One region of the Clostridium sp. X genome, then DNA from elsewhere that is predicted to be linked to it. Evidence: a T-box and tRNA genes for the amino acid it is inferred to sense, from the RefSeq annotation. Region 1 holds a T-box; the other holds one or more tRNA genes.
The links. A T-box is a leader RNA that pairs with one kind of tRNA and senses whether it is charged. The one in region 1 lies ahead of proS (proline--tRNA ligase), so its partner is inferred to be a tRNA-Pro.
Positions count from the first base shown of each region.

Region 2: it has a tRNA-Pro gene. The T-box ahead of proS (proline--tRNA ligase) is inferred to sense a tRNA for this amino acid. The anticodon was not compared.

Region 1 covers NZ_CM146912.1:245,526-261,432, forward strand. The annotation lists gene ACX0KU_RS01155 (hypothetical protein) at 1-130, shown strand, start outside; gene ACX0KU_RS01160 (hypothetical protein) at 189-491, opposite strand; gene ACX0KU_RS01165 (CoA-disulfide reductase) at 565-1,896, opposite strand; gene ACX0KU_RS01170 (CAP domain-containing protein) at 2,109-2,999, shown strand; gene ACX0KU_RS01175 (WG repeat-containing protein) at 3,043-5,565, opposite strand; gene ACX0KU_RS01180 (type I phosphomannose isomerase catalytic subunit) at 5,701-6,642, shown strand; gene ACX0KU_RS01185 (ABC transporter permease) at 6,672-7,865, opposite strand; gene ACX0KU_RS01190 (ABC transporter ATP-binding protein) at 7,858-8,586, opposite strand; gene ACX0KU_RS01195 (nitroreductase family protein) at 8,654-9,172, opposite strand; T-box leader at 9,580-9,790, shown strand; gene proS (proline--tRNA ligase) at 9,849-11,285, shown strand; gene ACX0KU_RS01205 (SGNH/GDSL hydrolase family protein) at 11,485-12,162, opposite strand; gene ACX0KU_RS01210 (methylated-DNA--[protein]-cysteine S-methyltransferase) at 12,143-12,601, opposite strand; gene ACX0KU_RS01215 (hypothetical protein) at 12,664-13,581, opposite strand; tRNA gene ACX0KU_RS01220 (tRNA-Gly) at 13,723-13,796, opposite strand; tRNA gene ACX0KU_RS01225 (tRNA-Ile) at 13,810-13,886, opposite strand; tRNA gene ACX0KU_RS01230 (tRNA-Ala) at 13,892-13,967, opposite strand; gene nagZ (beta-N-acetylhexosaminidase) at 14,149-15,378, opposite strand; gene ACX0KU_RS01240 (lytic transglycosylase domain-containing protein) at 15,569-15,907, shown strand, end outside.
Region 2 covers NZ_CM146912.1:840,059-855,965, forward strand. The annotation lists gene ACX0KU_RS04240 (ribose-phosphate pyrophosphokinase) at 193-1,149, opposite strand; gene glmU (bifunctional UDP-N-acetylglucosamine diphosphorylase/glucosamine-1-phosphate N-acetyltransferase GlmU) at 1,189-2,565, opposite strand; gene spoVG (septation regulator SpoVG) at 2,750-3,055, opposite strand; gene purR (pur operon repressor) at 3,146-3,964, opposite strand; gene murC (UDP-N-acetylmuramate--L-alanine ligase) at 4,197-5,576, shown strand; gene ACX0KU_RS04265 (hypothetical protein) at 5,740-6,054, shown strand; gene ACX0KU_RS04270 (hypothetical protein) at 6,242-6,844, shown strand; tRNA gene ACX0KU_RS04275 (tRNA-Pro) at 6,898-6,973, shown strand; gene ACX0KU_RS04280 ([Fe-Fe] hydrogenase large subunit C-terminal domain-containing protein) at 7,114-8,457, shown strand; gene ACX0KU_RS04285 (phosphatase PAP2 family protein) at 8,645-9,169, shown strand; gene ACX0KU_RS04290 (HAD family hydrolase) at 9,215-9,859, shown strand; gene mnmL (tRNA modification radical SAM protein MnmL/YtqA) at 9,916-10,845, opposite strand; gene ACX0KU_RS04300 (hypothetical protein) at 10,952-12,034, opposite strand; gene ACX0KU_RS04305 (YkvI family membrane protein) at 12,173-13,246, shown strand; gene ACX0KU_RS04310 (radical SAM protein) at 13,293-14,183, shown strand; gene ACX0KU_RS04315 (phosphatase PAP2 family protein) at 14,216-14,890, opposite strand; gene ACX0KU_RS04320 (heme NO-binding domain-containing protein) at 14,918-15,907, opposite strand, start outside.

The DNA of each region.
Region 1 (15,907 bases):
TAGTAATATCGACCATGTTGTAGATAGTTTATTATCAGTATGTCCCGAAGTATCTGACTACTACGCTAATATTGTTAAAGGGATGCTTTCTAGATCAAGCAAGAAAGTCCCAAATAGCACACTTAGCTAAAATACTGGTACCTGTAGAGGGTTTCATGTAACTTTAACCACTCTACAGACTTTTTTTATTATTTAACCTTTTTAGATATACCCTCATATAAATAATCAATATACTCTGTATTTACACTTTTGTCTTTTAAACTATCTATTCTAACTTTAGCTCTAGATAAGCTTTCTTTTGCCTCTCTGTAATCTTGTTGTTTTATGCAACTACTAGTATACTCTAGTAAATAATCAATCTTTAATACTTCCTGCGCTAATTCTCTCTTATCCTCATTAACTAAGTCTACTAATAACGAGTATATTTTAGGTGAAGTGCTCTTTTTAGCTTCCTTTAAAAAATCATCTCTTTTTGCACTTACTTTTGCCATTTTTTATCATCCGCCTTTTGTTTATATAACTATCTTATAGTGTAAATGTTAAGAGGCAGCCTCTTAACATTTACTATTTTGCTGCGTTACACACTATATGAACCGCATCCCATACACCTGAAAAAGGAGGTGCATAGCATAAATCTGCCATTCCTAAATCCATAGTTGTCATGTTATTGTGAATTGCAATAGCAAACATGTCAATTCTCATAACTGCTCCTTTATTACCTATTGCTTGAGCTCCTAGAATTCTATAGCTTTCCTTTTCATATATAAGCTTAATCCAGATAGGTGTTGAATTTGGGTAGTACATAGGATGATCATAAGCTTTTACAAATACAGTTTTATAATCTAATGCTAATGCCTTTGCTTCACTTTCTGATAAGCCTGTTCTTCCAAGCTCATAGTCTAAAATTTTTATTGCTGCACTTCCCAGTGTTCCAACATATTTGTTATGTTTTCCCGTGATATTTTCTCCTGCAATTCTACCACATTTATTAGCAGTTGTTCCTAGTGGCGTGAAAGTGTTTTCTTCTTTAATTTTATTGTATACTTCTGCACAGTCACCTGCTGAGTAGATATCTTCAATATTAGTTCTCATTTCTCTATCAATTATAATGGCACCATTTTTTGCTAATGCAATTCCGGAATCTTTTAAAAAGTCAGTAGCAGGTCTAACTCCTATAGAAAGTATAACTAAATCAGCCTTATATACTCCCTTATTAGTCCTTACTTCCTCTACCTTATCATCTCCTAAGATTTCTTCAATTTTTTCATTTAGATTAAGGTTAATTCCTTTTTCTATTATATGCTTTGTAACTATATCAATTAGTTCATCGTCAAAAGGTCTTAATATTTTAGGAGCAGATTGAATAACTGTTACATTCTTTCCTACTTCTTTCAAAGTCTCTGCAACCTCTATTCCTATATAGCCACCACCTATTATAGCTACATTTTTAACCCCTTGTTTATCCATAGCTTCTCTAAGAACTAATCCATCTTCTAGAGTTTTTAACATATATACTCCATTCAAATCTTTTCCTTTTATTTCAGGTACAACAGGTATTGTCCCAGTAGCAATCATAAGTTTATCATAGGAGTCTATAAACTCTCTTTCACTATCTAAATCTTTAACTATAATTTCTTTCTTCTCTGGAACAATCTTCACTACTTCATGCCTCAAGTGTGTTCTTATTCCTGATCTTTCAAATCTCTCTCTAGTTCTTGCTATCATTTTAGTATAATCATTATTTATACCAGCCACATAGTATGGAAGTCCACAAGCTCCGTAAGACAAAAATGAACCCTTTTCATAAACTACAACCTCTGCTTCTTCATCCACTCTTTTTATTTTTGAAGCTGCTGACATTCCTGCAGCTACTCCACCTATGACAATAGTCTTCATTGCTGGATACACCCCCTAAATTAAATTATTTTTATTTAACATTATATCATAAACTAGTCTAATTAACATTTTAATCCATTAGTGCTGTGTTTATACTTAATATCCATAGTAAATACTTATAAATTTTAAAAGTTTGTCTCATAGAACTTATACTAATTTCTAATACTATTAAAGTGTAATCAATAATTTTTTAAATCTAAGGAGGAAGTTTCATGAAGAAAAAAATAATTGCTTTAACTATAGCTACATGTTCAATTTTAGCTGTAGGCTGTAGAGAGCAAGATCAACAAAGCCAACGTAATCAGCAAAATCAACAACAAACTCAAAGAAATCAAAATAACACAAATAACAGAAGCCCAGTTATCGGCGGTGTAGAATCTTCTATTCAACAGTTTGGAGATATTCAAAGAATAAAAATCACTTCTGACAAGGCTAATGTGAGAATGGGAGCAGAAGGTAATACTCCTGTACTTCAAACTCAAGATAAAAACAGCACTCTAGATGTTATAAACAAAGTTGGAGATTTTTATGCTGTTCAGCTACCTAATGATAAAATAGGTTTTGTACCTCAAGAGGATTGTAAAGCAATAATTGCAGAAGATAAGGAACCTGCCGCACCACCAGCAGCACAAGGATCAGCTCCTCAAGGAACTACAACTCCTCAAGGGCCAACAACACCAAAAACACCAACTGCTACAACTAACACAGGATCACTAAGTGCAGTTGAACAAGAAATGGTAAGGCTAGTAAACCAAGCTAGAGCTCAAAACAATGTACCAGCTTTAAAGGTAGATACTTCTCTTGCTAATGTTGCCAGAACTAAATCTCAAGATATGATGGATAATAACTACTTTAGTCATAATTCTCCAAAATACGGAAGTCCTTTTGATATGATGAAATCTTTTGGAATTAAGTACGTTCAAGCTGGTGAAAATATAGCTGGTAATCAAACTGTTGCCGCAGCTCATAACGCTTTAATGAATTCTCCAGGTCACAGAAAAAACATATTAAGCCCAGATTTTACTCATATAGGAATTGGAATCACAAAAGGTGGAACTTACGGAAATATGTTTACACAAATGTTTATTAGTAAACCACAATAGAAGAAAAGAGTGTATCAGTTTTTCGATACACTCTTTAACTTTTTTAATTAAAACTCCTCCAAAACTCTCCTTCAATATCAATAATACTTGATATTTCATTAAATAATATTTTAAAAGTAGGAAATCCAGCTGCATAAGGTGCAATTTCATAAGGTGTAAAATAAATATAAAGTGCATCTTTATCAAGATAAAAACCTTGATTTTCATTTATTCCTTTATAATCTTCTATCCATACATATGAATACTCTTCCCTAGTCTTTATTTGATTTTCTATAATATCACTTAAAACTTTTATATAGTCACTATCTTTTTTAAACAAATCTTTAAGCTCATAAAATCTTCCACTAACTAGATCTATACTAGGATAAATCAAGCTAGGCATACCATGAGCTGCTCCAAACGGAAATTCATACCCATTTAATTCTATAATTAATAGGTTCTTTTTAAAGAATTCTATTGAAAAATCCTCGGTATAACTGTAATCAAGCTGAGTATCCTCTGAAATTTCTTTTACCTGTGACATTTCCTTTAATTTTTCATTTACATTACTTTGTACCTGATTATTCTCCATTCCTTCAATTCTAGGATAATACACTAAATAATCCTTGTTTGGTTTATATTTCTCTTCAATAACACTATACTTATCATTTAATGGAATAGTAGTATTTTGTTTATAAACTAAAGTACCATTTTTATTTAAATATAATGTCCTAAGATCAACATTGACTTTAACTATATCCCCTTCAATAGACATACTTCCATTTCCTTCTACTATCGGTAGATTAAGTGCTGGTTTGCCACTAGTATCTATAAAAAATGTATCTTTATCATCATAAACAGAAGCCAATCCATCTTTATATTCTGAGACTTGAGAATATATAAAACCAATAAGGAAATTTCCATTTGTATCAGCAATAGCATATTTTGATCCCATATAAGACTTATCCTTATCTACACTTTCTCCTACTGCTATTCTTTTTTCCCCTATTTGTAGTATATCATTATATATAGGCTTTATTATAATCTTTCCTGTTTTATCGATAAGTCCATATTGATTTGTAAAATCTTCTCCTACATTTATAACAGCTCTCTCTTCTTTAAAACTCTGAGCTCCTGTATATTGTGGTGCTATAACTATATTTCCATTTTCATTAATAAACCCGTATTTGCTCTCATTCTTCTCCCTAAAGGGTAAAAGTCCATCTCCTATATTTCCTACAAAACTGTACCTATAGGTGTTTAACGTCTCTCCGTTTATTCCTATTAGTCTATATTCACCATCATTTACATTAACTACAGCTTTTCCATTGTTAAAATCATTTACAGATTGATATATCGCAGGAATAACTTCCTTACCTGTTCTATCTAAAAATCCATATTTCCAATTTCCTTCACTATCTTCTATACTAAACATAGCTCTTCCATTTTTATAAGTTCCTATATAGCTATATGCTTTATTTGTTATCTCTTTTCCATTCTCATCTATTACCTTGAATCCCTCTCTATGAAGAACAGTAGCCCTTCCCTCTGAAAACTCATTGATTGTCTCGTATTTTGGTTCTATAATATATTTTCCTGATAAATCTATAAGCCCATATAAGTTTTCCTTTTCAACTATAGCAATACCATTATCCTGAAAATCTCTTGCACTATTATACTCTGGCTTGATTATAAATACACCTTTACTATCTATATACCCCCACTTTACTCCATCAATATTTTTCACAGGAGCTGGATACAATTTATACTGCCTATCACTTCTAGTCTCAGATTCTATTATATCTATATTTGTATTTGTATTTATACTATTTAATTTTAATAGAATTTCTTCCTTTAATTTAAGTAAACCATCTTTATCAGGATAGCCTGAATTAATGCTAATAGCCTTTTCAATTGACTTCAAAGCTCTCTCTGGCATTTCTGCTTTTAATTCAGCATCAGCTAAGTAATACCAATAAAAAGTTGCATCAGGCATTTCTTTAACTTTCTTCTCATAAAACACAACTACCTTTTTAAAATAGTAAGGATATACATCTAATGCTGTCTGTAACTTTCCATCTATCCACCTAACTACTTCAATTTTGTATGCCTCTCCGGTGTCATGACTCCAAAGAGCTATTTCTGACTTCCCGTCTTTTCCATATTTTCCTGGCATATCTTCAACTTCAATCTTGCTATAATAAATATTTTCCTTTATTAAATTCATAATTCCTCTTGTAGTCCATTGATAAATATTAAGTTTAGACCATATTGCTCCATATTGCCAACCAATTATTAAGTTATGTTCATAGTTACTTGTAATAGGAGCTACATCTAAGTAATTTACATCATATCCACTTCCTTTAATATTAGCTGCAATATACCAAAGATTGTAATGGCTTTTTATTATAATAACATAAATTTCCTCTCCAAACTTATAGGGTGCAATTATCTCTACTACACCATCCTTGTCTATATCCGCCAGTAAAATTAATGTCTTATTGCCATCTTCTTTAGATAATAAAAGCTCACTTCCTATTGGTAAATAAGCTTTCACAAAACTAATTAAATAGTTCTTATAATCCATAATAAAACCTTTCTAACATTATTCTTAAAATATTATATGAAAACTTATAATAATGGGTGTTTATTATATAAGTACCTTATTCTCCCTAATTTCATATTCTGTAATTAGGATATAGAAATAGTCTGGAGGTAGTGTATGTACCCACTAAAATTTGAGAACCTATATTTTGATAAAATTTGGGGTGGAAGAGACTTTGAATTATTTAGAGATAATCTTCCTAAAGGAAATATAGGCGAAAGTTGGGATATTGCCTGTCACCCCCACGGAATTAGTATAATGGCAAATGGAGAATTTAAAGGAATGTCCTTAGCAGAGCTTATAGAGCTTAAAGGAGATGAAATACTAGGTACAAAGATACAAAAAGATTGGTTTCCATTACTTATAAAACTTATAGATGCAAAAGATTACCTTTCCGTTCAAGTACATCCAAATGATGAGTATGCAACAAGAGTTGAAAATGAAATGGGTAAAACTGAGATTTGGTATGTATTAGAGGCTTTTGAAGATGCTAGCTTAGTAGTTGGGACTAAAGATAACTGTACTGTTGATGACTTTAAACTTGCTATAAAAAAAGGGACTTTAGATGAGTATATGAATAAGATTTCTGTTAAAAAAGGGGATGTCTATTTTATACAAAGTGGCTTAATTCATGCCATTGGTCCTGGGGTAATTATAGCAGAAATACAACAGAATAGTGATACCACTTATAGAGTGTATGATTATAATAGAGGGCGTGAGCTTCACATAGCAAAGGCTCTAGATGTAATAGATCCAACTCTTAAAAGTGAGAAGATTAAAGGAATTTCTATAAGCTCAAGTGGTTATTCTAAGACTTATTTATGTATTGATAAAAACTTCTCTTTAGAACTTTATACAGTAGAAGATTCCTTTACTGAAAATAGTGATATAGAAAGATTTTATGCATTTACCTGTGTAGAAGGAAGTGGTAAAATTCTTTATAAAGATGGTAAAGAAGATATAAAAATAGGAGACAGTGTTCTTATCCCTGCCTCCCTTGGTGAATATACCTTTACTGGAACTATGAAAGTTTTAAAAAGCTACGTACCGCCTCTATAATAAAAAGAAGTTGCCTTGCGACTTCTTTTTTAGGTTCTAAATATAACATCTTCTCTACTAAACATGTATCTTGCAAATAAAATTGCAGCTATAATATATATCATTATCCATGCAAAAGTTATTAATATATGTCCTGTATTAAATACTCCCGCTAAAATTTCTTTCATAACACATACTACATTTGCAATAGGTATATGAAAATAGTAAGTATCAATATTTCTAGCATCTAACATATAGGTTGCATAAATTGGAATTATTGCAACTATGTTAAGTGGTGTAAGATACGTTTGTGCCTCTTTAAAGGACCTTGCGTATATGCTTATTGCAAGTTCCAAAGAACCAAATACAAGATTTAAAAGGATTACCATAATAAATATTAAAGCAATTCCGCTAATACCCATACTCAAAATACTATTAGCACTTATAGAGATATCCATAGCACTTTTTCCGCTTTGATAAAAGGCCATACCTATACCTATCAAGGAAGATAGTGTAGACAAGAGACCTACTATAGAAATGGCCCCAAACTTCCCCCATAACAGTGACATTCTCCCCACTTGAGTAGTTAAAAGTGGCTCTAGGGTTCCTCTTTCTTTTTCCCCTGCTCCTAAATCTATTGCAGCTCCCATAGGTCCTGTTATACTATATATTACAAGAAAAAGAGGTAGCATCATTGAAAGCATCATTTTACCTAAGCCTTCTTCTTCCTTTGAAGTTGTTCTATAGTCTATCTTAACTGGGGTTAATATTTCGGTATTCATATTTCTTTCCTGTAATCTTACTGCGACTACCTGCTTACTATAGTCTTGTATATAATTTTCAATAATACTCTGTGCCATCATAGATTGTTGGCTAGTGTTATCATAGATTATATTAACTCCTGCCTGTTTCTCATCTTTAATCAAACTATCTATATTATTTGGAACTTCTAAGGCTAATAATAATTTCCCATCCTTTACATCCTCCTCTAAATTTTCTGATTCCTTTAATTTTATTTTTGGTTCTTGTTTTATAAAGTTAACAAATTGAGAGTTTTCTCCACCTTTTATAGATATATGAAAATTCTCTTCAACACTCTTTGTATTACTAGAAGCAGCTTTACCTATAGCAAAAAACATGAAAGGAAATATTACTAAAGGAATTAGTATACTTACTAATATTGTCTTTCTATCTCTAAAAAGATCTCTTAATTCTTTTTTAAATACAATCGCAGACTTATTCATGGTTATCACCTACCAAATTCATAAAAATACTTTCCATATCATCATTATTATACTTAAGCTTTAATGCTTCTATGGTTCCCTCTTCAATTAACTTTCCTTTATGGATTATTACGATTCTATCACAAAGTTTTTCAACCTCAATCATACTATGACTTGAAAAAACTATAGCTTTATCTTCTTCCTTGCACTTTAAAATAAAATCTTGTACAATTTTGCTTGCGCTTACATCAAGTCCTATTGTAGGTTCGTCAAAGAGCATTACTGATGGTTTATGAACTATAGATCTTGCTATAGCTACTTTTTGCTTCATTCCTCTTGAAAACTTACCAACCTTTCTATCTATAAACTCTTCCATATGAAGCATTCTAGTTAAATACTCTACACTTTCCTTCGCTTTAGCTTCATTCATTCCATTTAGCTCTGCGAAATACATGATATTTTCTCTAGCTGTAAGCCTGTCATAAAGTCCAACTTCTCCTCCAAATAGAATACCTATTTCACCTCTTACTTTATCATCATCTTTTTTTATGCTATATCCTGAAACTGAGCAATCTCCATCTGTAGGCTTTAACATTGTAGCCATCATTCTAAGAGTTGTCGTCTTTCCTGCTCCATTTTCTCCTAATAGACCTAAAATTTCTCCCTTTTTTACTGAGAAATTTATGTGATCAACAGCTTTAACCTTTTTAAATTCCTTTGTAAGGTTTGTAACCTCTACCATTCTTACCCCTCCTACTACTTTTACTACATGATAAGTGTTCAAATTCATTCAATAAATAAGAGAAGTATTAAAACTTCTCTCTGTGGATTTTATTATATTGTAATTCACTTTCATCATATGCTTTCTTAGTCTCATTTGGATATCCAATAGAAATTATAGCCTCTACACAATAATTTTCTGGAATATCTAATATCTGTTTTATATACTGCTCTGAGGTAACTTTATCATTATACATCCTATTTCTTATCTGTATCCAGCAAGACCCAAGTCCAATATCTTCTGCTTGAAGTTGTACTATTGTAGAGGCTATAGCTGTATCCTCTACCCAAACATCACTCTTTGTAGTATCTGCAATAATAATAATTCCAAGAGCTGCTTCAGATAAGAATGAAGAGCCATGAGTCTTACTCTTTGAAAGATTATCTAAAGTGCTTTTATCCTCAATAATAATGAATTCCCAAGGTCTAATACTTCTTGAAGATGGAGATAGTAATGCAGCTTTTATAAGTTTATCTACCTTATCCTTCTCTATAGAAATATCTTTATATTTCCTTATACTTCTTCTCTTAAACAATAACTCTAGCATACTTATCTCCCCTTATTAATCTTTTTAATATAATTTTTATATTTACTGAATTCTCTTCCTAAACTTTCATTCCACCCTAAATTTTTAATATTATGTTTTATATTCAATATAAAATTGTCCTCCTAAAATGTTCTAACTAAAAGTAGTCTTTTCAATTTTTAAGGCTACCTAAAAACTAAATAATGGTAAATTAAGATTATTTTAACGTAAGCATCATTTCTAAAATCAGCATACCAAATAATAATTCGAATATCAATATTTAAGCAATTTATTATTTTTATCACTAAAGGACATAATATACTCAATGTAGCATATATGATTTATTATAATACCCTAACTTACTAATTAGAATTTACCTATTGACAATCTATTTGTAAACTTATATCATATTAATTAAAATTCTATATAGAATTACTGTGACAAGGGATAGTAAATTTTAAAGTCTTTTCAAAGAGAAGAAGCCATTGGTGAGAGGTTTCTAAAGATTTAATTTTGAACCAGCCTTCGAGTTCTGTACCGAAATAATAGTAGGCTACAGCGGAACTTTACCGTTAAAAGAATGAGTGAATATATTTTATATATTAACTAGGGTGGTACCACCGGAAGCCGGTCCCTTTTTGGGATTAGGGCTTTTTTATTTTGTAAAAATATGAAAAATACATAGGAGGAATTATTAATGTCTAAACAAAAAAAATTCGTTGAAGCTATAACTGCAATGGATGTAGATTTTGCACAATGGTATACAGACATCGTAAAAAAAGCTGAGCTTGTTGATTATTCAAGCGTTAAAGGGTGTATGATTATACGTCCTTACGGCTATGCAATTTGGGAAAACATACAAAAAAACCTAGATGAGAGATTTAAAGCAACAGGACATGAAAATGTATATATGCCAATGTTTATCCCTGAGAGTTTACTTCAAAAGGAGAAGGATCACGTTGAAGGCTTTGCTCCAGAGGTTGCTTGGGTAACTCACGGTGGAAGTGAAGAACTTGCTGAAAAGCTATGTGTTCGTCCAACTTCTGAGACTTTATTCTGTGATCACTATGCAAAGATAATTCAATCTTATAATGATCTTCCAAAGAAGTATAACCAATGGTGTTCTGTTGTAAGATGGGAGAAAACAACTCGTCCTTTCTTAAGAACTACAGAATTTCTATGGCAAGAGGGTCATACAGCACATGCAACCCCTGAAGAATCACACCAAGAAACTATTGATATGCTAAATGTTTATGCAGAATTCTGTGAAAATGTTTTAGCAATTCCAGTAGTAAAAGGACAAAAAACTGAGAAAGAAAAATTTGCTGGTGCAAAAGCAACATATACAATAGAAAGCTTAATGCATGATGGTAAGGCTCTTCAATCTGGTACATCTCATAACTTTGGAGATAACTTTGCTAAAGCCTTTAACATCCAATACACAGATAAAAACAGCCAGCTTCAATACGTTCACCAAACTTCTTGGGGAATGACAACTAGACTTATTGGCGCAATTATAATGGTACATGGTGATGATAGTGGTCTTAAACTTCCACCAAGAATAGCTCCAACTCAAATAGTAATCGTACCTGTTGCTCAACATAAAGAGGGAGTTATTGAAAAGGCTCAAGAACTTAAAGCTAGAATTGCAAAGTTTGCTAGAGTTGGCATAGATATTAGCGATAAAATGCCTGGCTGGAAATATAATGAATACGAAATGAAGGGCGTTCCAGTACGTCTTGAAGTTGGTCCAAAGGATATAGAAAATAATCAAGTTGTCCTAGTACGTCGTGATACTCGTGAAAAGCTAGTAGTATCAATGAATGATCTTGAAACTGCAATACCAAAGCTTTTAGAAGATATTCAAAATGCTATGTATGAACACGCTTTAAAACACAGAGAAGAAAAAACTTACTCTGCAACAACTTTTGATGAACTTAAAGAAATTGCTGACACTAAACCTGGCTTTATAAAAGCTATGTGGTGTGAAGAAAAAGCTTGTGAAGAAAAGCTAAAAGAAGTTGTAGGAATAACTTCAAGATGTATGCCTTTTGAGCAAGAAAAGCTTTCTGAGAAATGTATTTGCTGTGGCAAGGAAGCTAAGAAAATGGTTTACTGGGGAAAAGCATACTAAAATAGTAGCTAATCTCTAATCTCTAATCACTAGTCGCTAGTCACTATATAAAAAACTTAGGAGGATTCTTTTAGAATCCTCCTAAGTTTTTTCATTTTATACTTTTATATATAAGCATACTGCTACTTGAGTTTTACAATACTAAATACTAATCACAAACAAACCAATTCTCAACCTTATGTAGCTATTATTGATTGGTCTAGGTGAAAATTGTTTTAATCTTTCTGCCAAGCTCTTTTCCTAAAATATAATGACTTTCCTCACTTAAGTGACTTCCATCTACTTCACTGGTTGAGATTATTTCATTTGAATCTAATAAATAGTATTGCCTATTGTCAAATATATTTTTAAACTGTTCTGATATATCTTTGCACTTTTCTTCTGCCCCCATAAAAACACCTCTTTGCTCGTTTAATTCTCTTATAGCAGGTGGTGTTACTACTAGTACCTCTGGTGATTTTCCTTCCTCTGGTCCTGTTCCACTAGTTTTTATTATTTTGGCAAGAGTTTCAACAGCTTTTGATACGTCAAAAGAATTAACTGAAAATCTATATTTAAAGTCATTAGCTCCAAGATAAATTATAACTATATCTATAGGCTTATGAGTATGTAAACAAGGCAAAAGATAGGTCTTACCGTTCTTATATTGACCATCTATTGGGTCATTCCACACAGTTGTCCTTCCATTTAAGCCTTCCACAATTACCTCAAATTCTTCTCCTAATTCTTTTTGTAGAACACTACTCCACCTTTTTTCCTTTGGATATCTAGATCTATTTAAAGGATTATATCCCCAAGTATTTGAATCTCCATAACATAATATTGTCTTCATCATAATCTCCTTTATTTTTAGTACTTTATTTATATTTTTTCTCATGTTCTAAAAGCCATTCCTTAAAATGCAATCCTCCTGCATATCCTACTAATTTTCCATTACTTCCAATAACTCTGTGACAAGGAATAACTATAGCAATCTTATTTTTATTATTTGAATTCCCTACAGCTCTCACTGCCTTTTCATTTCCTACAGCTATGGCTATATCCTTATAACTTACTACTTTTCCATAAGGAATATCAGATAATGCTCTCCAGACTTTCTTTTGAAAATCTGTTCCATCAATATTTAGCTTAAGATTGAAATCTTTTCTCTTTCCTTGAAAGTACTCATCTAATTGATCATAAGCATCCTGTAGTACTTTAGGAGTTTCAGTGACTTCTCCTTCTTTTTCAACAAAATCAATTCTAGTTATAGCATCTTCTAAGCTTGTAATTTCAATTACTCCCACTTCAGATCTATAATAAATTTTATATTCCATACCTATATAAATTTCCTCTCTATACGTAATTAATGTTAAGAGGCAGGCTCTTAACATTATAATTACATTTTGTCACTTATTTTTGTATACTTTCTTCCTAAATAGTCCTCTACTATTACTTCTATTTCTTCATAACTATATAATGCATTTTCATACTGAAGGTTTGTGCTATAGCTAATTCTTTCTAATTTATGTCCCTCACGCACCTCAAAAGGCTCTATCTCATAACGTGCATTAGAATCTATTATTTTGCCATCCTTTAATACTTCAATTTCCTTCTTTAGCTCATCATTACTATAGACCTTTACTCTAATATTCTTTAGTTTTAATAAGTTCTCATCAAGTTTTATATTTTTACCTAATTTCTCTGGAGCTAGATACAAATCAGTTACGCTTGTAATGTTAACTTCAAATTTAAAGTTTACTTTATTCGCTGAAGTACTCTTTTCTCTTGGCATAGCTTGTATATCAACCCTGTTACTTAAGCTTTCTAAGAAGTTAATCTCTGTTAAATTTTCACTTATATTATTATCATTATTCTTGGCAATTATCTTAAATTTATAATTATTTTCATAGGGTAGTGTTATCTGAGTACTATAATTTAAATTTCCTAAATCTTCTGCAGCTACTTCAGTCCACTTATCCCCATTACTATTATCTTTTCCCGTATATAATAAATACATTTTATAATCCTTACTTAATTCACGCATACTCCATTTAAATTTAACAGTAACACTGTCTAAATTCTTACTTATATCTACGATACTATAATCTATATTTCGAACCCACTTTTGTTCTTCAACAATCTGATTAACAGTATGTGATACAGAAGAACTTATGTTGTTAATGCTCCTATCTAGACTATTTATATTATTGTTTATATTACTCACTTCTTGCCTTAGACTTACTATATGAAAATACATTTTCATATTAAATATAATAAATATAGCAATTAATATATATATTTTATATTTTTTCAATTCCTCATCCCCCTATAATCTCTAATTAATATTATACCATAAAGTGGATTAAAACGTTAATTTTAGGGGCCTATCACCTATACCTGCTTAAATTCTTTAAACAATAAAAAACTCATCTTCATATGAAGATGAGTTTTTTATTGGAGCGGGTAAAGGGAATCGAACCCTTGTGTTCAGCTTGGAAGGCTGACGTTCTACCATTGAACCATACCCGCATATTAAATTGTTTGGTGGGTCTAAATGGACTCGAACCATCGACCTCACGCTTATCAGGCGTGCGCTCTAACCAGCTGAGCTATAGACCCATAAATGGTGGAGATAAAGAGATTCGAACTCTTGACCCCCTGCGTGCAAGGCAGGTGCTCTCCCAACTGAGCTATACCCCCAAATATTTTGTATCGTTAACACAAAACATATATTATCATAATTTTTATTTCCATAAAACAAGCTATATTCCAATACTGTAGTTTATATGTTTTATTCTTTACTTTTCTCAGTATAGGTAACAAATTCACCCAAAGATACACCCGGATAAGTTTCCTTGTTTTTTTTAACTTTTATGCAAAACTATTTATACTTTATTTGGATTAATACATCTTCTACCTTTGTATTTAGAGAATCAATATCTATATTATTTATATCTCTGTCTTGTATTTTATATCTACTTTTTAACTCTAAAATCCTATAGACACTCTCATCTATTCTCTCTTCTAAAATCTCATTTTTTACCACTGAAAGCTTTATTTTATCTATTGCTTTTATGGAATTTTCGTAATTCTTACATATTAAAATAATGTCTGAGCCTGCCTTAACTGACTTTAGAGCAGCATCTTCAATTGTATAGTGTTTTGCAATAGCCTGCATTTCCATATCATCTGTAATTACTAACCCATCAAAATTTAGCTTATTTCTAAGTAGATCTGTAATTATATGCTTTGAAATAGATGCTGGATAGTCCTTATCTAGCTTAGGAAGTAGAATATGAGCTATCATTATAGCATCGGCTCCCTCTTCAATAGCATATTTAAAGGGTATTAACTCAAAGCTCTCTAGTCTATTATAATCATAATAAACAACAGGAAGTTTTAAATGTGAGTCCTCTGTAGTATCACCATGTCCTGGAAAATGCTTTACTACAGGGATAACCCCTTGTTCTGATAAGCCTTTCATTGTTGCAACTCCAAGTTTTTTAACCCTCTCTGGTTCTACTCCAAAAGCTCTATCTCCAATAACCTTGTTTTTAGAATTACTATATATATCTAGTACCGGAGCAAAATCCATATTAAAACCAAAAGCTTTTAATTTTTCTCCTGTAACCTCTCCAACCTGAAAAGAAATATTACTATCCTCTGTCTTACCTATACTCATACTACTTGGGAATCTTTTTATTTCCTTTGGAAGCCTGGATACTCTACCTCCTTCCTCATCTATAGACATGAATAAAGGAGCTTTATTATTCTTATTAAAATCTTTTAGTGAATTCATAAGCTGCAGAAGCCTATTAGAACCTTTTATATTCCTATCGAAGAATATAACTCCTCCCACATATCTTTTTTCAATGAGATCCTTTATTTTAGTATCAGCTTCATATCCCTCAAAGCCTACAATAAACATCTGTCCTATCTTTTCATCTATAGACATAGCATTAATCTTTTCTTTTATAGGATCATCTTTTTCCACCTCAACTACTTCAGGTACTTTAGGTATATCTTCTTTCTCCTCTTTAACTAGAGTGCAACTTGACATTATCATTGCTAAAACTATTATATAAACTATCTTCTTAATCTTTTTTATCATAATATTCTCCTTAATTAGGTAGCTTAGTTTATTAAAAACTAGCTCATTATTAAATTCACCATATTATTCCTATTATTATTATAACTCATTATTTTTATATAAATCACTAACTTAAGCTAAAGTTTTCTAATTAGCTTTCGATATATATAGATAGTAAAACTTTTATATACAAACAAAGGTTGGTGAAATTATGGAAGTAAATAATTCTAAGCAAATTGAACAATTTATGCAATTTCAGTTAATGACAGAAATGTTTAAACAATCAGCTGGTGATTCCCCTGCTTTTCAGTTAGTAATGGAGGGACTTCTAAAAGCATCAACAGATAGTGCTGGAAATATGGATTTGAGTAAACTTGGCTTTAGAGAAGCTGATTTAAGTCAACTTGGATATGCTGGTAATGAACGACTTACTAATATATATAAAGATATTGATACATCAATTAAAACTAATAATACTACTATAGAAGAAGCTGTTGATAAAGCTTCAAGAAAGTATGGAATAGATAAAGCATTAATAATGGCTGTAATT
Region 2 (15,907 bases), 590 kb from region 1:
CAACTTTTTTTACATGAAGAATCTATCTTAATCTTATTTATTAATCTTTTCTAAAATCATTTAATTATACTCTATCATATTTCCTTTGATTTTAAATACATAAGCATGTAAATTAAAATAAAAGTTACAATTACACAATAAAAAAAACAAGACTCCCAGGAGTCTTGTTCAGATTTTAATATAAATATCTATCTATACAAATAATTTGCTTATGGAAACATCCTCATATATTCTCTTAATAGCTTCTGCAAATATTGGAGCTACTGATAATACTTCGAATTTATTACTTACCTTTTCCTCTGGTAACCCTATTGTGTTAAGTACTACTAATTTCTTTATAACACTATTTTCTATTCTGTCAAAAGCTGGTCCTGATAAAACTCCGTGTGAGCAACAAGCATAAACTTCTTTTGCTCCTCTTTCAACTAAAGCATTCGCTCCATTAGTTATTGTACCTGCAGTGTCTATCATATCATCTATTAATATAACTGTCTTATCTTTTATATCTCCAATTATATTCATAACTTCAGACACATTGGCTCTTGGTCTTCTCTTATCTATTATAGCTATAGGCGAATTTAATCTTTCTGCAAAATCTCTAGCTCTAGTTACACTTCCAAGGTCAGGAGATACAACAACAACATCATCTCTTTCTCTAAATCCTTCTTCAATAAAGTACTTAGCTAATATTGGCGCTCCTATTAAATTATCCACTGGTACGTTGAAATACCCTTGAATTTGAGCAGCATGTAAATCCATTGTAAGAACTCTATCTGCTCCTGCAGTTGTAATTAGGTCTGCTACTAATTTTGCAGTAATTGGATCTCTAGATTTAGCTTTTCTATCTTGTCTTGCATATCCATAGTAAGGTATAACTGCTGTTATTCTACCTGCTGATGCTCTTTTAAAAGCATCTATCATAATTAATAATTCCATCAAATTATCATTTACTGGTGCATGAGTTGGTTGAATAACAAATACATCTGTTCCTCTAACAGTTTCATTAGTTGTTACTGATATTTCTCCATCACTAAACTTACCTACCTTAGAATCACCAATACCTACACCTAAACAGTCAGCAATTTCCTGAACTAGCTTTGGATTTGCATTTCCTGTAAATATTTTAATGTTTTTACCGTGAGTTATCATGTGTACTCCTCCTTAACCTTTTTCTCTTTAATGTAATTCTTATTTTTTATTTCTTGGGCTTTTCTTCTCTACCCAACCTTCGATGTTCACTTGCTTTGCTCTTGCAACTGCAAGGGAACCACTTGGAACCCTAGTAGTAACCGTCGATCCAGCTGCTACATATGTGTTATCTTCTATTTCCACAGGAGATACTAAGTTTGCATTACATCCTATAAAAACATTATCTCCTATAGTCGTCTTATGTTTGTGCTTACCATCATAATTTACAATGACAGTACCGCATCCAAAGTTACAGTCACTGCCTACTTCGGCATCTCCTATATAAGTAAGATGAGATACCTTTGTATTATTTCCAATTGTAGACTTCTTTATTTCAACAAAGTCCCCAATTTTAACATTATCCCCTATACTACTGTCTGGGCGTATATATGCAAATGGTCCTACTGTCGTATTTTTACCTATGTGACTTTCTAATATAACTGAGCTTTCAATATTAACTCCGTCTTCAATAATGCTATCTTTTATTCGTGAATTGGAGTAAATAGTACATCTTTCTTTAATAACCACATTACCTTCCAATACATTTCCTGGATATATAATTGTGTCACTTCCTATTTGAACATCTATCCCTATATATGTTGATTTTGGATCTATAAGAGTAACTCCATTTTCCATATGTTTATTATTTATCCTGCGTCTCAATATTTCTTCAGCCTCAGCAAGTTGAACTCTTGAATTTACACCCTTAATCTCATCTTCATTTACATCTATAGCTCCAACTTTACATCCTTTGTTTCTTAATATTTCTATTATATCAGTTAAGTAATATTCATTTTGTGAATTATTATTGTTCAACTTATCAAGGTTATCTAATAATTCTTTTATATCAAAGCAATACATTCCAGAGTTTATTTCTCTGACACTCTTCTCTTCTTCGCTACAATCCTTATCTTCAACTATTCTTTCTACCTCTCCAGCTGTATTCCTTATAATTCTACCATAACCAGCAGCATCTTCTACTATTGAAGTTAATATAGTTGCTTTAAACTTTTTACTTATATGAAATTCAATAAATTTCTCTACTGTCTCTTTAGTTATGAGTGGTGCATCTCCTGTAAATACGGCTACAATTCCATCCTTATTACTTAGAAAATTCTTAGCACACATAAGTGCATGTCCTGTACCTAACTGTTCCTCTTGAATAGAATAAGTAACTTGTCTAGATTCCGTTTTTTTTACTACTTCCTCTGCACCATTACCTATTATTAAGTTTATATCTCCTATATTACACTCTCTTAAAGTATCTACAACTTGATTTACCATCTCTTTTCCACAAACCTTATGTAGAACCTTTGGTAATTTAGAGTTCATTCTTTTGCCCATACCTGCGGCAAGTATTACAGCACTTTGATACAAATTCAACACCTCTTATACTGTATAAATTATCATAATTAAAGCTTATATATTGTAATTTAACATTTACGCCCATTACATTATATTTTATATATATATTTTTTTCAACCCAATAATATACTATAATATATGATATTACTCTAACTAGTGCAAAAAAATAATAAAAAGGAGCTTTCGCTCCCTTTTATTATTCAACTTCAATAGCTATTTCTTCACTATTTTCATCGTTAATCTCAATGTTTTTTACAGCCTCATACTCATCTAAAATAGCTTGTTGTATTCTGTGCCTTGTGTCAGTGTTTATTGGATGCGCTATATCTTTAAACTCCCCAGTAGGAGTTTTTCTACTAGGCATAGCTATGAAAAGTCCATTTTGTCCTTCAATAACTTTTATATCATGAACAACAAATTCATTATCAAAAGTTACCGATACAATAGCTTTCATTTTTCCTTCAGCAGAAATTTTTCTTATTCTGACATCTGTAATTTGCATTGAATTCCACCTCCAAAGATGCTTTACATATAGTATTCTGCACGTTTTATCTTTTTCCTTCTTATAAATAATATAAATTTTTAGAAAATTTTATTTTTTATGAATTTTCTCTGGATATAGTATAGGATTTTCATTTTCATCTATCCCACTAAACTTAATTATAGAAACATAATCCTCTACCAATTTCTTATCAATATTAATATTATCTATTAATACTCCTATACCCAAAAGCTCACTTTCAAACTCTTTAAGAAGGTTAATTACGCCTAAAGCTGTTCCCCCTGCTTTCATAAAATCATCGATGAATATACACTTACTTCCTTTATGTATAGATTTCTTAGAAAGAGACATTGTTTGTATTCGTCTACTTGATCCCGAAACATAGTTAATGGACACAGTTGGTCCTTCCGTAACTTTATTTCCTCTTCTTACTATTACAAGATTAACACCTAGCATTTTAGCAACCTCATAAGCTAGGGGTATTCCCTTTGTTTCAATTGTAACTACATAATCTATATTACTTGCTATAAATTTAGACGCTAAAATAACTGCTGCTCTTTGAACTATCTGAGGGTTATACATTATATCACTTATATACATAAACTCCCCTGGAACTATTCTTTGCGTATCTTGTAAAGTTATACATAATTCTTCTGCAAATTTGTTGGTAGCTTCTTCCGAAATTCCACAAACGTATTTTATACCTCCTGCTGCACCGGAAATAGTTTCGATATTGCCTATCGATAACCTTTGTAAGGTTTCTCGTACTACAACAATATCTTCACTAACTGTAGACTTAGCTGCATTAAACATATCAGTAAACTTATTTAAATTAATAACCCTATTAGGATTTTCTATTAAAACTTTTGTAATTGCTGTGATTCTTTGATTTCTATTAAATTTTTGCATATCTTTCTCCTAAATTATATTTTCCGAATTTTAACCCTTTAAAATTTCTTATTATTCACTATTCTAGTCTAATTAATTTATATTATCAACCTTAAATTTCAGTATTATGCCTGTATAATGTATATTTTATACAAAAAAAAATTTATTGTTTTTAATATGTGTTCCTTTTAATGAAAATTGTATATAATGATTAAATAGAGTTATTTTATCAAGTCTTAAGGAGCTGATTAATTTGTCATTTGATTTTTTAAAAGATAAGGATAAAAAGATACATTTTATAGGTATTGGAGGCGTAAGTATGAGTGGCCTCGCTGAGATTCTTTTAACTAATGGATATAAAGTATCTGGTTCAGATAGAGATGCTTCAGAGCTAACCCATAATCTTAAAGAAAAAGGCGCAGAAATATACATAGGACATAGCAGTGCTAATATTAATAATGTTAATTTAATTGTATACACTGCAGCAATCCCTTCCGATAACCCAGAATTATTAAAAGCAAAAGATTTAAATATACCTACAATGGATAGAGCAGAATTTCTCGGTCATGTAATGAATGGCCATAAATATAATGTAGCCGTTGCTGGAACTCATGGTAAAACTACTACAACTTCTATGATTTCTCATATATGCTTAAGTGCAAACTTAGACCCAACTATACTAGTTGGTGGAAACCTGGATGCAATAAGCGGAAATGTTCGCGTTGGTCAAAGCGAATATTTTATAACAGAAGCCTGTGAGTATAAGGCCTCTTTTTTAAAGTTTTATCCATTTATAGGAATTATTCTAAATATAGAAGCAGATCATTTAGATTTTTATAAAGATATAGATGATATACAACAAACCTTTATTAAATTCGCACATATTATTCCTGAAAACGGATATTTAATTGCAAACGGAGATGATCCTCGCTGTTTAGAAGTTTGCACCCAAGCAAATTGCAATATAATTACTTTCGGATTTAATAACGGAGATGTAAGAGCTAAAAATGTAGTATTCAATAATGGCTCTCCAACCTTTGATGTATACTATAAAGATAATTTATTATTCAACTTAACTTTAAATGTTCCAGGAGACCACAATATTCTCAACGCACTAGCTAGTATTGCTACTTCTATCGCTTTAGATGTAAATCCATTATTAGTTAAAGATGGTCTTTACAGCTTCCACGGAACGCATAGACGTTTCGAATTAAAGGGAAAAACAAATGGCGTTACTGTTATTGATGACTATGCTCACCATCCTACTGAGATAAAGGCAGCACTTAGTGCAGCAAAAAAGTTTCCCCACAATAGAATATTTTGTGTATTTCAACCTCACACATATTCTAGAACAATAACTTTATTTGATGAATTTTCAGATTCATTTTTCCAAACAGATACTCTTCTTCTAGCTGATATCTATGCCGCTAGAGAAAAGGATTCAGGAATTATAACCTCAGATATTTTAGGTAATAAAATTCGCGAAAAGGGAGTTAATTGTAAAAATTTTCATAGTTTTAATGAAATAACCAGATTCCTAAAGAGCGAACTAAGAGATGGGGATTTACTTCTAACGGTTGGAGCTGGAGATATATATAAAGTAGGGGAAATGTATTTAGGTAATGCGATTTAACCATTATATTATTTTAATTTTTTAAAACAGATGATATTACTTTGATAATATTATCTGTTTTTTATTTGACTTAAATTAAAATCTTAATAGCTTGGTAAAATAAAGTGTAAAAAATAAAAAGTGGGAAATACTATAAACGAGATATTTTTAGGAGGGTGGTATTATGTCAACTTTTTTAACTTCCGTAATAATTGACATCATATTAATATTTGTTTCTTACTTCATATTCAAAGCAGTTATTAGTGGTCCCACTAGACACAGAATATATGAAAAGTATTTGAGCTCTTTTGCAAAGTTCGTTATATATGTATTTATTATTACAGTATTAATAACAGGTACTAGTGCTTTTATTCTTTATAGAACTCATTATTTAACTTACCTTGATATTATTGCGCCTGCCATAGTTTCAGTTATGGTTGGTTTTATAATCTCCCTAGTTCCTACACGTGGTGCTGGAGATAAAGAAAAAGACATGTGAATTTTTAAAAAAAATTTGAAGTGATTAAAATTAGAATTCAAGATTATATACCATAATATAATATTATGGTATATAATCTAATATATATTCTAATAATTGAGTTTATACTGTAATAGCTAACATGTTAAACTTATTCTTAACATTGTTTTATTTTGTTAGAAATTTTAGGACAAGGAGAACCGCTTCCATGATGGATATAATAAATATTGTGGCAAGTATACTTTTAGGCATGAGCATAATTGGGACATGTGCTTGTGTATTACTATTTATAATAGTGAAACTATTTAATATAGAATCACTCATTAAAACTTTATCTAAACTATGTATCTTTTTTGCAGTGACTTGGATACTTAATATAGTATGTAATGTATTCGTTCTCTTAACTACTCCCGATAGTGGAATGGCTAAAGTTAGCAAAAGTGTAGTAAAAGATACAAAACCTGGAACTGTTGTTCTTAGTAACGATACATCACTTCCTCAAAAGGATCACATTATTACATTAAATACTAAAAACCAAAGTATCGACATATCTATATGGGACTTTGCAGAAGAAGATGGGGATAGTATTGAGATTTTATTTAATGGACAACCTATCTCAAATCTAGTTCAACTGAAAAATTCACCTAAAACTATTTCTATTCCTACAAACGGTACACTTCAAATTAAAGGTGCAAAAGATAAGGTACCTAGTATAACCTACGCTATATACATTCCAGAAACTAAAAAAACCTATCTAAATTCAGTGTTTGTAGGTACAAGTAATACTTATACAATAAAAAATAAAAATTAATTATAAAATCTATTGACTTTTAAATCTAGGAGTTATATAATATTAATTGCTGACGGGGTATAGCGCAGATGGTAGCGCGCGTGGTTTGGGACCATGAGGCCGCGGGTTCGAGCCCTGCTACCCCGACCAAAAGAGTTGTTTAAACAACTCTTTTTTTATTTTTTGTATATATTTTAAATGTATTGAGAAAAATAACCTTAACTGTCTTAAAGTAAAATTTAACCTTTACTAGAGTTAAACTTATTTTCTAAGTTAAGGAGAATTGCTCAATGAATAAACTAAATAACTCTATATTTAAAAGCTTAGTTAAAGCATACTATGATAATACCTTTGAAGAAACTGTAACAAACCTTATGTCTACTGATACAGATAATGAGAAGTTAAGTAAAATTATATCTTTCCTTTGTGGAGTGGATGCAAAATACGATAATGATTTTGTAAAAAACTTGAAAGCTTCTATCGGCAAATATGAGATTCGTCATAAGATAGTACATAAAATTCATGAATGTTCTATGGATTGCAAGGATGAATCCGGGCAGACTATGTGCCAGAAATCTTGTCCTTTTGATGCAGTACTAGTAGATAAGAATACCAATAAAACTTACTTATCTTTAGATCATTGTACTGATTGTGGATTTTGTGTAGACGGTTGTCCTAATGGCAACATCTTAGATAAAGTAGAGTTTATACCTTTTATAGATCTTCTAAACAAAGAAGATATCGTTATCGCTGCTGTAGCACCTTCCATTATGGGTCAGTTCGGTAATGATGTATCCATCAATCAACTCAGAGCTGCTTTTAAAAAAATAGGCTTTACCGATATGGTAGAAGTAGCTTTTTTCGCAGATATGCTTACTATCAAAGAAGCAGTAGAATTTAATCATCTTGTAAATGAAGTTGATGACTTTATGATTACTTCTTGTTGTTGTCCTATGTGGATTGCTATGCTAAAAAAAATATTCGATGACTTACTTCCCCATCTATCTCCTTCTATATCTCCGATGATAGCTTCCGGAAAAGTATTAAAAGAATTAAACCCAAATTGTAAGGTTGTTTTCATAGGTCCTTGTATAGCAAAAAAATCCGAGGCTAAAGAGGAAGATCTTATAGGCATTATAGATTATGTGCTAACCTTTCAAGAGCTTAAAGATATATTTGATGCTCTCGATATTATTCCCGAGGAAATGGAAGAAGACTTAGCCACAGAGTATGCATCTAGAGAAGGTCGTTTATACGGGCGTACCGGCGGTGTATCTGTAGCTATATCTGAAGCTATTACAAAATTATTTCCTGAGAAAAGTCAAAAACTAAGACCTATTCAAGGCAACGGCATAAAAGAATGTCGTGAAATTTTAACTAAACTAAAGAACTCCCAACTAGATGCTAACTTTATAGAAGGAATGGGTTGTGTTGGTGGCTGCGTCGGCGGACCAAAGGTAATTATACCAAGTGAAAAAGGAAGAGATCTACTAAATAAATTTGCCGATGATTCAGAAGTATCTGTTTCTCTCTATAATCACTGGATGAAAAATATACTAGGAAAAATCGATATAAATTCATTAGAAGATTTTAAAGACAAAGGAAAAACAAAGATTTTCTCAAGAGATTTCTAAATTCATATTATGCTAAATTCTGTGTACTTTAATATAGTGATTATCTGTGTTAAAATGGTATCATTAAAGTAAGTTATAAAATTCAGATGTGAATTTTCTACCATCTGAATTTTCACAACTGCATACATTAGACAAGCTACCCCATTGTTTTGGTGAGCTTACGTCAAGTTATGGGAGGGATACCATTTTGAACTCAATCTTACAAAAAATTCAACGTAGAGATATAACTATATTAAAAGTAGTAAACACATCAATGAACTGCAGACTTTTAGATTTTATTATGACTCCTATAACTTACTTAGGGTCAACAATCTTTTCAATACTTTTTTGTCTTACTGCTCTCTTTCATCCCAACGAAACTATAACTGCATTAGGACTTAAAACTTGCATAACTCTATCAATTAGCACTTTGATATCTAGATTTATAAAGACTTATGTAAGTCGAGTTAGGCCCTTTATAAAACTTAATAATTTAAATATAAAGAAGATAGGTATAGATGCACATTCATTTCCTTCTGGTCATACTACAGCAGCCTTTTCTATAGCTACAACGACGTCGTTATTTTATCCTAATATTTCTATTATAATTATACTTCTAGCTTCTTGCGTAGGTATTTCTAGAATGTATCTAGGTGTTCATTACCCTACTGATGTACTCGCTGGAACTTTTCTAGGTACTCTTACTTCATTTTTCACATTCTATATAATATAATATTATATTATGTATATTTATAATATATTTTAAGAGGTGAAGCTAATGCTGACCAATGTAAAAGCCGTTATATTTGACTTAGACGGAACTTTAATTGATTCTATATGGGTATGGGAAAAAATAAATGTAGAATTCCTAAAAAAGCGTAACCTTTCTTGTCCTAAGGATATAGGTGAAGATTTAGGACATTTAAGTTTTGAAGAATGTGCTATATATTTTAAAGAAAAATTTAAAATATGTGAAAGCACTGAAGAAATATGTAATGAATGGAATGCTATGGCATTTAACGAATATACAAATAATGTGAAGCTTAAACCTGGAGTTAAGCGGTTTTTAGACCTATTAAAATCTCTTGGAATTAAAATAGGACTTGCTACGAGTAATTGCCAATTACTTTTAGAAACTACCTTAAAATCAAACAAAATACTACATTACTTTGATTCCATTACCACAACAGATGAGGTTTCTAGAGGCAAATGCTTCCCTGACGTTTATCTTTTGGCCAGTGAAAGATTAGGTGTACCTCCTGAGAACTGCTTGGTATTTGAGGACATACTTCCTGCAATACTAGGTGCTAAATCAGCTGGTATGAAAGTCATTGGTGTACATGGCAATTCTTCTACTCATCAATCTGAAAAAATAGCAAATCTTGCTGATAGGTATATTTATAGCTATTCAGACCTTATATAAGATATTATATAGAGTTTAATATATAACTGTACGAATAAATAGGGTCATAAGATACCCTATTTATTGTAGTTCATACCTTGATATAGATTCTCCTCTTTTAACTTATTATCAATAGCATTTAGTACTTCCCACTTCTTCAAACTCCACATTGGCCCTAAAAGTAAATTTCTTGGCGCATCTCCTGTAAGTCTATGAATAACTATATGCTCTGGCAATAATGTTATAGCTTCAGTAATTAAATCTATGTACTCTTGTTGTTCTAAAAATTTAAGTACTCCATCTCTATATAAGTTAACCAAAGGAGTTTCTTTAAGAAGATGTAAAAGATGTATTTTTACTCCCTGTATATCTTTATTAGATAAATACTTTATAGTATTAAGCATATCTTCCTTAGTTTCTTTTGGAAGTCCAAAAATCACATGAGTCACCACATCAATTTTCTTAGCTCTTAACCTATCTATGGCATCTTTAAAAACATCTATAGTATATCCTCTATTTATTAATCTAGCTGTGTCCTCATTAATAGTCTGAAGTCCAAGTTCTACCCAAGTGTATACCCTTTTATTTAACTCTGCCAATAGTTCTATTATGTCATTGTCTAGACAATCAGGCCTTGTAGCTATTGCAAGTGCCACTACTCCTTCTTGATTTATAGCCTCTTCATACTTTTCTCTCAAAACATTTATGTCTGCATAAGTATTTGTATAAGCTTGAAAATAAGCTATGTATTTTCCCTTCTTCCACTTCTTATTCATCATCTCTTTAATGTCTTTGAACTGACAATCTATAGAAAAATTTCTGTTTCCAGCAAAATCTCCTGACCCTCTCTCACTACAGTACGCACACCCCCCTTTACTTATAGTCCCATCTCTGTTAGGGCATGAAAATCCTGCATCTAAAGATATTTTAAATACCTTCTCTCCAAATCTTTGTCTTAAAAAGTAATTTAAGTTATTATACTGCTTATCTCCCCACATCTTTTTCATTAATATCTCCTAATTCAAATATAATATATTGTAAATATATTATATTATATTTATAAAAGTGTACATAGTTATTCTATCACTCTGTACACTTCTATAATTACATTTTTTATTTAGATTTTAAAATTTTAAAGGTTTTAAGATCTAATTCCCAGTCTCCTACATATTCATTATTCTTTTCCTGATCATTTTTTGGCATTACCTTATAAAGCATTTTATCTTTTTTAAATTTTGTATATATTACATTGACTTTATTTAAAGGATATTCTTCATCAAAGTTTGTCTTAATTAACTCACCGTTTCCAACTCCGTATACTCTAATGCTTTTCATTTCACCCTTTGTATATTGAACAACTATAAGCTTCTCATCTTGAGAAAAAACCATATTCTCTATTTTCCCACCCTTTATAACATCTAAAGAAACAAATTTCTGTCCTATAGGTTTTTCCTTCATTAATTTTAATTGCCCACCTTGCCCACCTTGACCCTCTCCACCTTGGTTTCCTCCTTGTGAACTACCTTGTGTGAAAGCAGACTCATCAAAGCTCAATATACCTATATAAGTTCCCTTTCCTAGAGTTGATATAGCCGCTAAATCCCCTGAATAATTAAGAGTTGCCATTCCGTACTCATTAAGAGGCACTTCTTCACTATTCATTTTTCCATTATCGCCTTTGGCATATGCATACTTAGGCAATCCTTTAAAGTTTGTTAATAAGTATGTGTCTACCTCGTCCTCTTTTCTTAACCTTATTTCATCAAGTTCTTTGTATACTTCTTTAAAATTAGAAGCATTAACTTCACTTATCTTATAATCAATACCATCCTTTACTACCTTAATTCTATATTCTACAACTTGGGCTTCTGGTCTAACTATATTTGATTTAACAACTTTAACTCTAAAATTACCTTCTCCTACACTTTCATTCAATTCTTCAATTCTATAACCTTTAATCTTTAAATTATTTGGCTGTATATTCTTAACATTGCCTTTTACATTTTCTAATAAGACCTTATTAGCCCTTTCATAACTTTCTGATGAAATATCATCTAAATACTGCTCTACAAGAGTATTTGCAGCTTTAAGATCAAAAGCATCTTTTTCCTTTACATTTTCAGCAGTTTTTTCTCCACACCCGATGAGTATGGCCACCATAACTAAAATCATTATATAGCTTATATATTTTTTCATAATATCTATCACCTATCTTTAAACTAGATTTCTTTTTATTTTTCCACTAAAATAAAAAATTAATATATATAATCATTATTTTAAATAAATCTTATATATTTATACAAAGAAACTTTTAATTAATATAATGGAGGTATTATCTTGAAAAAAAACCTTAGCCTAACTTTTCAGATAGCAGCTGTCTTCATCGGGACTATTGTAGGCGCTGGCTTAGCATCTGGTGAAGAAATAACCTTATTCTTTACAAGATATGGATATAAAAGTTTTATAGGAATCACCCTATGCCTTATAATCTATATATTTATGGGATTTAATGTTATACATATAAGCATAAAATATAACTTAAAATCTTATAATGAGTATGTGAAGAAAGTAAGTCCAGGATTTTTAGGGCAAGTCATTGACATAGTTACTTGTTTTTTTTGGATATGCAGTGCTTCTATAATACTTGCAGGTAGTGGTGCACTTATAAGTCAGTATTTTCATATATCTAACTGGTTTGGAACAGTATTAATGTGTTGCATGTCACTATTTGTATTGCTGAAAAATACAAAGGGCCTTATAGAAATAAATTCTTTTATTGTTCCTTGTTTACTTATTATAATTACAACAATTTTTATATTATTTATAAACTTATCAAAAGAAATTGTTAATGTCTCTTACATAAAGGCTATTCCTAAAACCAATAATAATTGGCTTATATCTTGCTTGCTATATGGAGGCTTTAATACACTGTCATGTAGCGGTGTTTTAGTTCCTCTTAGCTCAGAGATTAAAAATAGGAAGGCTTTAAGAGGCGGTATTGTACTCGGAGCTATTGGCCTTACACTTGTAGGTCTTATAATTAACTTTATGCTTCTTCTTAATGTTCCAAATATTTATAGATATGATATTCCTCTTCTTTATGTTGCCCATAGATTTGGAGTTTTAATTCAAATAATGCTACTTGGAATAATATGGTTTGAAATGTTTTCAACTCAAGTATCCGATATTTATAGTTTAAGTAAAACTTTAGAAAACGCTTTTAAGATACCCTATAAGAAATGTGTAGTTATTATCATGCTAACTACAATACCAATTTCTAGACTCGGTTTTGTAAAGCTTATAAGTTATGTTTATCCTGTATTTGGGGTAATTAGTTTAATTTTTATAATACAGTGTATTACTTTTAGACTTAAAGAGAAAAACAAAAAATATGATTATCATAGTTGACATCTTTTATTATTACATTTAAATTGAAGATAAAGGATGTGACTATATGCTAAAAAATTGTACTTTATGTTGTAGAAATTGTGAAACCAATAGAGTAATTGGTGATTTAGGTTTCTGTGAATCTTCTGCCAATGTAAAAGTTGCTAGGGTTTCTTTGCATCATTGGGAAGAACCATGTATTTCTGGGACCAAAGGCTCTGGTACAGTGTTCTTTTCAAACTGCAACTTAAAATGTGTGTTTTGTCAAAACTATGCCATAAGTAATAATGGTGTAGGAAAAGAAATCTCCATCTATCGACTTGGCGATATATTCCTAGAGCAACAAGAAAGAGGCGCTCATAATATAAACTTAGTTACTCCTACACAATTTGTTCCACAAATAATTGAAGCCTTAACTATAGCTAAGGCAAATGGTCTAAAAATTCCTATTGTTTATAATACAAATAGTTATGAAACTGTAGAAACAATAAGATCACTTGAAGGTCTTATAGATATATATATACCTGATCTTAAATATTTCAAAAATGAATATGCTATAAAATACTCTAATGCTCCTGATTATTTCAAGAAAGCCTCTATAGCCATTGAAGAAATGTTTTCTCAGATTGGTGAAGCCAAATTTGACAAATATGGAATGATGAAAAAAGGAATAATAGTAAGACATCTTATGCTTCCTGGACTTCTTTTTGATTCTAAAAAAATAATAGACTATCTTTTCAATACTTTTTATGATTCTATATATTTAAGTATAATGAATCAATATACCCCTACTTATAATTCCTTAAAATATCCCGAAATAAATAAGCCTATAAACCAAAAGCACTATGAAGCATTAATACAGTATTGCCTCTCTATAGGAATAAAAAATGCTTTTATTCAAGAACAGGGAACTGTATCTGAAAGCTTCATACCTAAATTTGATTATAGAGGCGTTTGATTTTTATTAAATAAAAAAATATCTCTAGTAGATTACTCTACTAGAGATATTTTTTCATTATCTAATTTACTCTTTAATATATATTTTTCAAAGAAATTTATTCCTATATATAAAAGGCTTCCTAAGACCATCGCTGCAATTACATCTGAAAAATAATGTTGTTTTAAAAACATAGTAGCTAAAATTATAAGTGTAGCTATTATTGCACAAATAATCTTTGCAAATTTATTTACTTTAACCGATTCTGTAATATAAATAACAACTAAGAATGAATTTAAAACATGTATACTAGGCCAACAATTATATGGGTTATCTCTTCTATAAATCCATAATACTAGATTGCTAAAAAGATCTCTTCCCTGGATAAAAGGTCTTTCTACATATGTTGGATAAAAATAATATATAACATAGCAAGTGAGCATTCCTAGAGTAAGACTTATTAAAAGTTTAAAATATTTTTCTTTATCAATAAAGCATAATATAATCAAAAAAGCAGCCACAAAAGGATACCACGAAACATAGGGCAATATAAAGAATTTACTAAAAGGAATCATATCATCTATAGGTAATTTCACTATATTTAAATTGCCTCTATACCTATTTAAAATAGGATAAAACATACTTACCAATGGTATAATAAGACAAAATGAAAGTCTCTTACATATTTCTTTTATACCATATTCTTTTCGCTCTTGTACTTGCTCCATTTAACTCCCCCCAAACACTAATATTAATTAAATCTTATACGTAGATAACTGAACCTTAAATTCTTCTGTCAATTTCTTAAATTGTGAGATACTTTCAATAAGGTTTCTTATCTCATTAGTATAGTTTGAAACATTTGCACTAACCTCTTCTGAGGATGCAGAATTTTCTTCCGCTATTGCAGATAAGGATTCAATATTATCATATATCTCTGATATAGAATTAGCCTCTTTATCAAGCTCATTTATTGTTTTTATCATAGATGCTGCTACAATTTGAACAGACTTAGTAGCATCTAGGCTTATTGCTCTAACATTTTCAAGATTAGAAGTTTCATTTTGTAAAACTCCATATTGGATTTCAATCTTATCAACTAATATATTTATCTCATTTACAAATTGAGCTAAATTAGAATTGATATCCTCTACAGCATCTTGTGTTTCCTCTGCAAGTTTCCTTACCTCTTCAGCAACTACCGAAAATCCTCTTCCCGCTTCCCCGGCACGTGCCGCTTCAATGGAAGCATTTAATGCTAAAAGGTTTGTTTGCTCAGATATTTGGCAAACTATAGAAACTATACTTGTAATATTATTAGCTTTTTCTTCTAATTCAATACCTTTATTCTTAACTTCATTAAACTTTTCTAGTGTGTCCACTATATTTTTACTTGTATTCTCTACATTTTTATAGCTATTATTTATCTTTTCTAGTGCTGTTTCAAGTTCTTTTTTATTATCATTTTCACTCTCAACAATACTTTTTAATGTTTCAATATTTCCATTAAGTATAGACGCTGCATTTTGTGTATTTTCCGCCTGACTTACAGCTCCATCTGCAACTTGTTCAACTACTCCTGATATTTCTTCTGAAGTTCTCATCATTGAATCTGATATATTGTTTATATTTCTAACAAAGGTATTCATCTCATCTGTTACACCCTTAAAACCAACAAAATCTGCTCTTACAACTTTCCTATGCTGTTTTAATAAATTATATATCTCTTCAAAAAAATCTCCTGT